DNA from 2 places in the Thioalkalivibrio sp. AKL9 genome. Region 1 is predicted to be linked to the other one. Evidence: predicted binding sites of a transcription regulator. Region 1 holds the regulator's gene; the other holds the start of a gene.

The links. The regulator FliA, encoded in region 1, starts transcription of late flagellar genes. The targets are predictions, from matches to a motif close to GCTAAAGTTNNNNNNNNNNCNGCCGATA.
Region 2: flgM (flagellar biosynthesis anti-sigma factor FlgM) is a predicted target of FliA. The motif match lies at 2,075-2,102, and genes of this name have one in related genera.

What each region holds. Positions count from the first base shown of each region.
Region 1 covers NZ_KB905104.1:150,017-155,028, forward strand. Annotated here, with positions in the region: gene D573_RS0102865 (chemotaxis protein CheA) at 1-988, opposite strand, end outside; gene D573_RS0102870 (protein phosphatase CheZ) at 1,033-1,809, opposite strand; gene cheY (chemotaxis response regulator CheY) at 1,905-2,285, opposite strand; gene D573_RS0102880 (RNA polymerase sigma factor FliA) at 2,327-3,094, opposite strand; gene D573_RS0102885 (MinD/ParA family protein) at 3,091-3,915, opposite strand; gene flhF (flagellar biosynthesis protein FlhF) at 3,902-5,012, opposite strand, start outside.
Region 2 covers NZ_KB905112.1:43,187-48,198, forward strand. Annotated here, with positions in the region: gene D573_RS0110240 (chemotaxis protein CheV) at 1-799, opposite strand, end outside; gene flgA (flagellar basal body P-ring formation chaperone FlgA) at 1,322-1,999, shown strand; gene flgM (flagellar biosynthesis anti-sigma factor FlgM) at 2,139-2,453, shown strand; gene D573_RS0110255 (flagella synthesis protein FlgN) at 2,469-2,954, shown strand; gene D573_RS0110260 (flagellar brake protein) at 3,037-3,753, shown strand; tRNA gene D573_RS0110265 (tRNA-Pro) at 3,837-3,913, opposite strand; gene D573_RS0110270 (MerR family transcriptional regulator) at 4,162-4,518, opposite strand; gene D573_RS0110275 (integration host factor subunit alpha) at 4,502-4,801, opposite strand; gene pheT (phenylalanine--tRNA ligase subunit beta) at 4,805-5,012, opposite strand, start outside.

The sequences.
Region 1 (5,012 bases):
TGATCGCCTTGCCCAGTTCGTCGTCGACATGCTGCGAACGCAGCATGCTCAGCCGGTTTCGCACCAGAACCAGCTCGCCCACCAGGTTCATGATCTCGTCCAGCCGCTCGGTATCCACACGCACGGAGGTCTCGCCCTGTGGAGCCGGGCGCCCCCCGGCCTCGGCCCCGCCGGCGCGGGCACCACCACCGCCCTGCCCACCGGCGGCAGCCGGCTCCGGCGTTACTGCTTTTTCCGGCTCGGGCGCCGCGGCCGCGGGCTCGGTCGGCAGTGGATCCGCAGGGGCGTCCGCAGCCGGTTCGGGCGATGCCGGACCCCCGCCCTTGGCCTGCAACTCGTCCAACAAATTCTCGAACTCGTCGTCGCTGATCAGATCACCGCCCGAGTCATCGCTGGCCCCGGCGCCGCCCGACACAGCCGCGTCCACGGGTGCCGGGGCACCGTCACCATGCAACGTATCCAGCAGGGCCTCGAACTCGTCGTCCGTGATCTCCTCCCCGCCGCCCACCATGGCGTCGCCGGGGGCCGAGGCCTGTGGCTCGGGGACGGGCTCCGGTTCAGGCGCGGGCGGCGCCGTGGTGGTATCTCCGGCCACGTCTTCGTTTTTTGCCATGCGCCGCAGGTCCTCGACCACCGCGGCATCGGCGGGGGTCGGGTCCACGCCGGAGCGCAGATCCCCGAACATGACGTTCAGGGAGTCCAGCACGCGGAGCATGGTGTCCATCAGATGGCTATCGGCCCGGCGCTCGCCGTTGCGCAGCAGATTGAAGACGTCCTCGGCGTGATGACACACCGTCACCAGCGGATCCAGGCTCAAGAACCCGGCGCCCCCCTTGATGGTGTGGAAGCTTCGAAAGACCGCATTCAACAGATCCCGATCGTCCGGATTCTGTTCCAGGTCGATGAGTTGCTCGTTGAGCCCCTCCAGCAGTTCCCCGGCCTCGATCAGGAAGTCCTGAAGGATTTCGTCATTGGGGTCGATGGCCATTCAGTCTCTCCGGTCCCGTGGCGCCAGTCGTATGGGGGGCACTGCTAGAAGCCCAGGCTTGATAGCAGATCGTCCACCTCGTCCTGTCCTTGAACGACATCTGCGCTGGAATCTTGAGTCTTGGGCACACTGGGGCCGTGGCCCTTGCGGTCCGCCTCGCGGTCTTCTTCGCCACGCTCCAGGGACGCTTCGGCCGCTTCGACCTGCTCCATGCGCCCGCTGGAGAGCCGAATCAGGGTAACGAGGTTCTCTTCGAGGTCGGTCACCAGCTGGATCACGCGGCGAATCACCTGGCCGGTAATGTCCTGATAACTTTGTGCCATCAACACCTCGGAGAGCAGCCGCCGCAATTCCTCGGCGTCCTCGCCCGCCTGCCCGAAAAAGCTGTCCAGCTCACGCGCGAAATCGCGGAATTCGTCCACCGAGAGCTGCCGGTTGCGAAAGCGCGTCCATTTGGCGGTCAAGTCGGCCGCCTGCTGGCTGAACGACTCGGCGATCGGCAGGCTCGACTCGATGGCGCCCATCGTGGCGTGCGCGGCCTGCTCGGTCATGGTGACCACGTAGTTCAGGCGTTCCTTCGCATCCGGGATCTCCGCCTGGGTCAGCTCTACCAGACGCGAGTCGCCACGGAAGCTTTGCAAGGCCTCGTGAAGGTCGCGCGTCAGCTTGCCCAGTTCGTCGAAGAGCTCGCGGTCGTATGGACGCGCTAGATCCTGCACCAGCGCGCGTGCCGCCGCGTCGTCGCCCGCCTCGAGCGTCTGCACCAGTTGCCGGGCCAGCTCGAGCTGGCCGTCGCGTGGGGGGTGTTCCTGTTCAGTCATGAGGAGCCTCTTGCTGGTACGGCGCCGAAGGAGCCGGGTCACGTCCACCCGCGCAAGCGAGACGGACGTCGTCCGTATTAATCACTGGGCGATGCTTAGCCCTGTGCTTCAATACGTTCGAAGATCTTGTCGATCTTTTCCTTCAGCGTTTCGGCGGTAAACGGCTTGACCACGTAACCGTTCACACCTGCCTCCGCAGCCTCCACGATCTGGTCGCGCTTGGCCTCGGCCGTCACCATCAGCACCGGCATCGACTTCAGGTTGGCATCCGCCCGGACGGCCTTCAGCAGGTCGATGCCCGGCATGTTGGGCATGTTCCAGTCGGTAATCAGGAAGTCGAAGTCACCATTTTGCAGCATCGGCAGCGCGGTGCTGCCGTCGTCGGCTTCCTGCGTATTATTGAAGCCAAGATCGCGCAAGAGGTTCTTGATAATGCGCCGCATCGTGGAAAAATCGTCCACGATGAGAATTTTCATTCCCTTGTCCACACGTCACTCCGGGATTCGTAAGGTGAGTTTTAGAATAACTGCAAAGCCGCGCCGTCTTCGAGCCACGACCCCATGCGCGCGCGCAGCCGGATGACCGCCTGGCTGCGAATCTGGCTCACGCGCGACTCGGTCACGCCCAGAACAGCCCCGATCTCGCGCAGATTCAGTTCTTCGGTGTAATACAGCGACAGCACCAGGCGTTCGCGTTCAGGCAGATCCCCAAGGGCCTCGGCCAACTCCTCGCGAAACTCGCCAGCCTCAAGGCTACGCGACGGAGAGACTTCCTGCCCCTCGATCACACGATCGGCCCCGTCATCCCCGCCACCCAGATCGTCCAGCGCAAACAGATGGGCCCCGGCGTGGTCCTTGAGCATGTCGTAATAGTCATCGATCGCCACGTCCAGCTCGGCCGCCACTTCGCTCCCACGCGCCGCACGCCCCTCGCGGGCCTCGACACTCTGGATCGCGGCGGCAATACGCCGGCTGTTGCGATGCACCGAACGCGGCGTCCAGTCACTGCGACGCAATTCGTCGATCATCGCACCGCGGATGCGGATTCCGGCGTAGGTGGCAAAGGTCGCCCCCTGCCCGCCCTCGAACTGCCGCGCCGCCTCCAGAAGGCCGATCATGCCGGCCTGGATCAGATCATCGACCTGGACCGAGGCCGGCAGACGGGCCATCAGGTGGTGCGCGATGCGATGCACCAGTTCAACGTGATCGGCAATCAACTTCTCGTGTCCACCGGTCGCGGTGGACGTCGCCTGGTAGCCGGAAAGTCGATTACGCGTCGTCATCATGCACTCTGCAGCATTCGTTCCACGAAGAACCCGACGCCCCCGTGGTCACCCCCACCAACCGGCCAACGGTCCACCGTGCGTGCCAGTTCGGCAAACGCCTTGCCGGCCGGACTGCCGGGATACTGCTGAACCACCGGTGCCCTTTTCTGCACGGACTTGCGCAGATGTTCGTCCATCGGGATATAGCCGGCCAGATCCAGGACCACCTCCGGCAGGTAATTGCCACAGACGGTATTGAGTTTCTGCATCAGCCGCTCCGCACCCTCGCGTCCGCTGACCATGTTGGTGACCATGCGGAAACGCCGCAGCCCGTGGTCACGATGCAGCACCTTGATCAGGGCATAGGCATCGGTAATCGAAGCCGGCTCGTCGCAGACCACCACAAGGGTCTCCTGTACCGCCCGGCAGAACGAAGTCACCGACTCCTGCAGGCCTGCAGCAGTGTCCACGATCAGGACATCCAGCGGCTTGCGGTAGGCGCTGAAGGCATGGATCAAACCCGCGTGCTCGGCCGGCGTGAGATTCGCCATCGCCGCGATACCGGAGGCCGACGGGACCACCTTCACCCCGTCCGGCCCCTGAACCAGGACATCGTCCAGGCTGTCCACCGCGCCGGTCACCAGGTCGTGCAGGGTGCGCTCCGGGCGCATCCCGAGCAACAGGTCCACGTTGGCCAGGCCCAGATCCGCATCGAACAGCATCACCTCGCGGCCCAACCGGGCCAGGCCGACCGCCAGATTGACCGACACGTTGGTCTTGCCCACGCCGCCCTTGCCCGAGGCGACCGCAATGACCTTCAACGGCTTGTTAGTGCGTGGCATAACGCCCCTTTCCAACCGGCTGAATCAGTTCCAGTGTGGCCGGCTCGGCCCCCTGCGCCGGGCGCAGCGGCGAGCGCGAGCGTCGCGGCGCTTCCATTTCGGCCAGCCGTTCGGCGGCCCAGGTCTCGCGGGCATTGCCACCCGCCCGCGCACCCTCGGCATCGTCGTCCAGTGCCAGGCGGGTCAGATACCCCGTATCGACCCGGTGAAAATCCTCGGCGATGCGCTGGCCATCGCTTACGAACCCAAGCCCCAGGTGCTGGTCCAGCAGGACCGACAGGACCTCGCCCAGCTGTTCTGCCTCGTCCAGTTTGGTCAGCACTAGCGCCGAGGGATCCGCCTTGCGAAACGCGTCCAGCACCCGCCGCAAGGTACTGCCCTGGGTCGTGGCCGACACAACCAACCAGCTCTCGGCACGAATATCCGGCGGCAGATGCGCGAACAGCGACTCCTCCTCCACCGCGCGCGGCGCCTGCCCGGCGGTATCCACCAGGATCAGGTGGCCATCGTCCACGCGCCGCGCCAGATCGCGCAGCTCGCGCGCATTCTGCAGCACGCGCACCGAGATCCCCGCCATCTGCGCAAAGGCTTGCAGCTGCCGTGTGGCACCGATGCGCTGGCTGTCCAGGGTCACCAGCGTAACCGAATCCGGTCCCATCCGACGGATCTGGCGCAACGCGATCCGTGCCAGCGTGGTGGTCTTGCCGACACCGGTCGGCCCCACCATCGCCAGCAGCCCGCCCTCGTCCAGGATCGCCGGGCGATGCGTGGCAATCGCACCCGAAAGCCGCGCGCGGAGACGCTCCCAAGCCTGCTCGGGGGAGCTGTCATCGAGGATGCTGCCCGCCAGGCTGCGGGCCAGCGATTCACCGAAGCCGCGGTCGATCAGGCGGACCTTGCATTCGGCCGCCAGGGGGTGACGGGCCGCCCAGCGAGCCTCGTCACTCTCCGCATACTGACGCGTCATCAGGCTGCGCAGGTCACGCAACTCCTGGCGCATCGCGGTGAGCTCGGGATCGGCCGGCCACGAAGGGGCCGCCGAATTCGGGGCACGGTCGGCGGTTCGCGCCACGCGGGCCGGCTTTGCGGCCTCCGGC
Region 2 (5,012 bases), on a different contig from region 1:
GCAGCAGCACCCGCAAGTTCTGCAGCGCGGGATTGTCCCGGATGCGCGCGGTCAGGGTGTAGCCATCCATGCGTGGCATCTCGATATCCGAGATCACCAGTTCGACCTGGTCGCCTACCGGCCCTTCCGCGGCCTTCTGCTCAAGGAAGTCCAGTGCTTCCTGGCCATCCTTGAAGACATCGTATTCGAAACCGAGTCCCTTGATCGCCCCCTCGATCTGCTTGCGCGCCACCACCGAGTCATCGACGATCACAACCTTGCGCCCGCTGGCCTCGCGGGCGTTCTCGCGGATGTATGGCGATATCTCGCTGGGCAGCGGGTTCACGATGGAGAGCACCCGTTCGACATCGATAATCTCGACCAGCTTGTTGTCGATCTCCGTGACGGCCACCAGGAAGGATTCGCGCCCGGTTCCGCGCGGGGGCGACTTCACGTCCTGCCAGTTCACGTTGACGATGCGGTCCACGGCCGACACCCAGAAGCCCTGCACCGAACGATTGAACTCGGTGACCACCACCTTCTGCTCCCCGTTGTCGACCGCCCCGACGGCGCCACGCAGGCCCATCGCTCGCGCCAGGTCAATGATCGGCACGGTACCGCCACGCAACGTCGCCACTCCGCGTACCACGCTCATGGAGCCGGGAATCTGACGCAGCGGCGGCGACGGAATCACCTCGCGGACCTTGAAGACATTGATCCCGAAGGTCTGCGACCCGCCCAGATGGAACAGCAGCAGCTCCATGCGGTTCTGCCCCACCAACTGGGTTCGCTGATTCACATCGTCAATGAATTGACTCATCGTGCCGCTCTCCTTGCCCCGATTGCTCTTAGCACCGGACAGGCCTCAAAGGCCAAGTGTGCACCGCGCAACCCCGGCCTGTCATTTGCATTTGCGTGCATGCGCCTTCTGACGCCGCCTCATGGCCATAACGGCCGCCCCCGACGGGCCTTGAATGCGCGCGCGGCGCGGGATGCCCATTCATTGGCACGACATCTGCATGTTTTTGCGTACTGAAACCGCACGCGACTCGCTCGACATCGACGCAAGATCCGTCAAACCCGAGCCATTCGCGCACAGTCCGACGCCCGCACCGAACTGGCTGCGCAGGACAGGACCAAACAGGACCGCGACATGAACCAGCGCCGACCCATTTCAGAATTTTCTTCCGCTGCCAGGAAGACGCTGATCCGTTCGCTCGTTCGCGTTGGGGCCCCCTTCGTTCCGGAAAAAGGCGGCCGGTCCGGTGCCTCGCCAGCGAGCGTGATCGCCTCGAACGCAAATGTGCGAAGCATTCCGCGTCTCCTTGCCGGAGTCGCCCTCTTGTTCATCCTGGTACTGCTGTCTACCAGCGTCCGGGCCGAAGTCCACCCGGTTGACGACATCCGCCACGCCGCCGAGCAGTTCCTGATTCAGGAACTGGGCGTTACCGATACCGAAAAGGATGTTTCCATCGAGATTGGCCAGCTCGACAAGCGTCTTCGCCTCGTCCCCTGCGCGGACGGCCTGGAAGCGCGTTTCCCACCCGGCGGGCGGCGTGACGGCAACACCGCTGTCCATATCCAGTGTGCCGGCCCGGTGACCTGGCAGTTATACGTGCCGGCGACGGTCGAACGGTACGCCGAAGTGCTGGTTGCGAACCGTACCCTGCCGCGCCAGCACACCCTCTCGGCGGGCGACCTGCGTTTCCAGCGAATCGAGACCTCGCGCCATGCCGGCAGTTATCATGAGGAAAAGAGTGCCCTGATCGGCCAGCAGACCCGGCGCAGCATCCGCCCGGGTCAGATCATCGGAACCCAGCACGTGAGCCCGCGCGAGATCATCAGTCGCGGCCAGCGAGTTACCATCCTGGCAGAGAACGGCTCAATCGCCATCCGCATGCAGGGCGAAGCGCTGGAGAACGGGACGCTGGGCGAACGAATCCGCGTCAAGAACGCATCCTCCGGGCGCGTCGTCGAAGGCGAAATCCAGGCCTCCGGCCACATCCGGGTAGCGCTTTGAGGCCTCGCCCCACCGGGCACGCCAACGATCTTCGAAGCGGACTGTGAAGCCCGTTACACTTTTCCGCCCCCGAGGCCTACAGTTTCAGCAACGCTGGCCGTAAACAATTGCAGCACAGTTACAACGACAGGAAGGCATCATGGATATCAAGGGCCTCAATACGAACAGCCTGCGCCCCGACAGCCAGAACCCCGGGGTAAAGGGTCGCGACGAGTCCGGCAACACGGCAAGCCGTGCCCCGGCCTCCGGTAACGCATCGACGGCAAACAATGATTCAGTCACGCTCACCGGGGCCGCCCAGGCAATGAATGCCGCGGCCGGCGCGGGCGACACCGCCCCCTTCGACGCCGCCCGCGTTGCCGAACTGCGCGAGGCAATCTCCAGCGGCAACTATCCAGTGGACAACCAGCAGCTGGCCGATCGCATGATCGACCTCGAAAGCCTGCTGCGCTAACCCGGTCTATCGCCCATGAATGCCGACGCGCACCATAAACTGCAACGCTCGCTCGAGACCTCAATCCGGCTGGCTCATCAGCTGGAAGAGAGTCTGCTAAAGGAGACGCGCGCGGTCGAAGCGCGCCAACCCGATACGCTGCAGGACGTGGTGACCGGCAAGCAGACCCTGCTGCATGAACTGGAAACCGAGACCCGCAACCAGCAAGGCCTGGTCGAGGCCGCCGGCGAGGCCTTCAGCCCCGAGGGCATCGCGCGCCTGTTCTCGAAGATGGACGATGGCGTCGTACTGAACGACCTTTGGCAAGCCCTGCGCCAGTCCATCGAACGCTGCGACACTCTGAATCAAGGCAATGCGCGCCTGATCGACCGTGACCGCCAGCGCGTGGAACTCTCCATGCAGATCCTTCGCGGCGAGGAAACCGGCCCCGCGGCCACCTACGACCCGTATGGCCGCGCCCGGCCCGGAAACCGCGGCGGACGCCAGATCACCCAGGCATGAGAGGCCGGTGCTGGTGGAGGCTGGCTTTTCGCGGCATCCACCAGTACCTTGCGTCCTCACACCTTCCTAACACTTCGGACGCATGGACGACACGGACTATACCGTCGATAAGCCGGACCGGATTGCCGGCATCCTCAAGGACCTCGACCACAAGCTCACCGTCGTGAGCGTTCGCGTGGATACCGACGCCCCCCTGTACACCTCGGCCCTGGTCCGTCTGGACCCAGCGGCCAAGGAACTCTTTCTCGACGAGCTGACCCCGCCTCGCGCGCACCAGCAGGTTCAGGCCGGCATGGACTTGCGCGTATTCGCCGCGCTGCGCGGGGTTGCAGTGCAATTCGGCACGCATGTAACACGCATCGAGCAGGAGCAAAAAGGCGCGCTCTACGTGTGCACCTATCCGGAAACTCTGTACTACCTGCAACGCCGCGAAACGTTCCGCGTGCACATCCCGATGGCCCAGCGGCCTCAGATCGAACTCCATGCAAAGGCCTGGAAGGATCCCGTGATTGGCGAGGTTGCCGACCTCTCTGCCCAGGGCATGTGCATCGAGTTGTCCACCACCCTTCTGGATGCGCTTGAGGACCAGGCAAACCTGGCCTTCGAGAACCTCTTGCTCCCCGATGTCAGTGAACGCCTTTCCGGGGACCTGCGGCTGGCCAACCGTCGCCGCAGCACGCGTGATGGCTTTGAGTTTGCAGGCTTCGAGATCGTCGGAATGACCCAGTGGATGGAACGCCAGACCAACATCGCCCTGCTCCATTACCAGCGCGAGGCGCGCCGCCGCTCGATGGATTGAGCCTGAGCCCAGGCGACGCCGCCACCTGCAACTCCGAACACAAAAAAGGCCGCTTGAAGCGGCCTTTTTTGATCGTTCCTGTTTGGTCGGGACGGCAGGATTTGAACCTGCGACCCTCTGCACCCCATGCAGATGCGCTACCAGACTGCGCCACGCCCCGAAGCCGCGAACTATATCCGATTCCCCGCCTTCACGAAAGCATCGGCCACCCCATTGCTGCGAGATCCGTGCGGACCATTCGTGCCACGTACACCGAGAATGGCCCATTGATGCGACTCGCTGCGCTCGTCGCATCCTACAGAGCGGAAATTTCGAACTGGAGTTGGGTTCAGACGGACACCGTAGGATGCGATAAGCAAGGCGAATCGCATCAACACAACGTCCGGGCGCCCCCCTAGGGTCGGAGCCTCAGGCGCGCAGAACGCGCAGAACCGACTCAAGCTCGGAGATGGTGTCCTGGATAATCTGCTGGGCCTGCTGGCGATCACCCTTGGCTTCGTCGCCGGAGAGCTTCTGACGGGCACCATTGATGGTGTAGCCCTCTTCGTACAGTAGTGCGCGGATCTGACGGATCAGGATCACGTCCTGACGCTGGTAGTAGCGACGGTTGCCGCGCCGCTTGACCGGCTCCAGCATCGGGAATTCCTGCTCCCAGTACCGCAGCACATGCGGCTTGACCTGGCACAGCTCCGCGACTTCGCCGATGGTGAAGTAGCGCTTGCCCGGGATGGCGGGCAGTTCCTGGTGGTTACTCGCCTCCAGCATAGCTCTCTACCCGCTCGCGCAGTTTCTGTCCCGGCCGGAAGGTCACCACACGACGCGCGGAGACCGGAATCTCTTCGCCCGTCTTGGGATTGCGCCCTGGCCGCTGGTTCTTGTCGCGCAGGATGAAATTCCCGAACCCGGAAAGCTTCACGCCCTCGCCGGTCTCCAGCGACTGCCGCATCTCCTCGAAGAACATCTCGACGAATTCCTTGGCCTCGCGCTTGTTGAGACCCAGTTCCTCGTTTAGCGCGGCGGCGAGATCCGCCTTGGTTACAGCTGCCATCGGCTATTGTCTCAAGGTTGCGTTGAACCGGGCCTGGAGATGCTGCACCACCGCGTCGGTGACGCCAGCCACGTCCTGTTCGCCTAGGGTGCGATCAAAAGCCCGTAAAATCAAGCCCAAAGCCAGGCTTTTTTCGTCCGGATTCAAGCCTTTGCCCTGGTACACATCGAACAGGCGAACATCCTGAAGGATCTCCAGGCCAAGCTCGTCG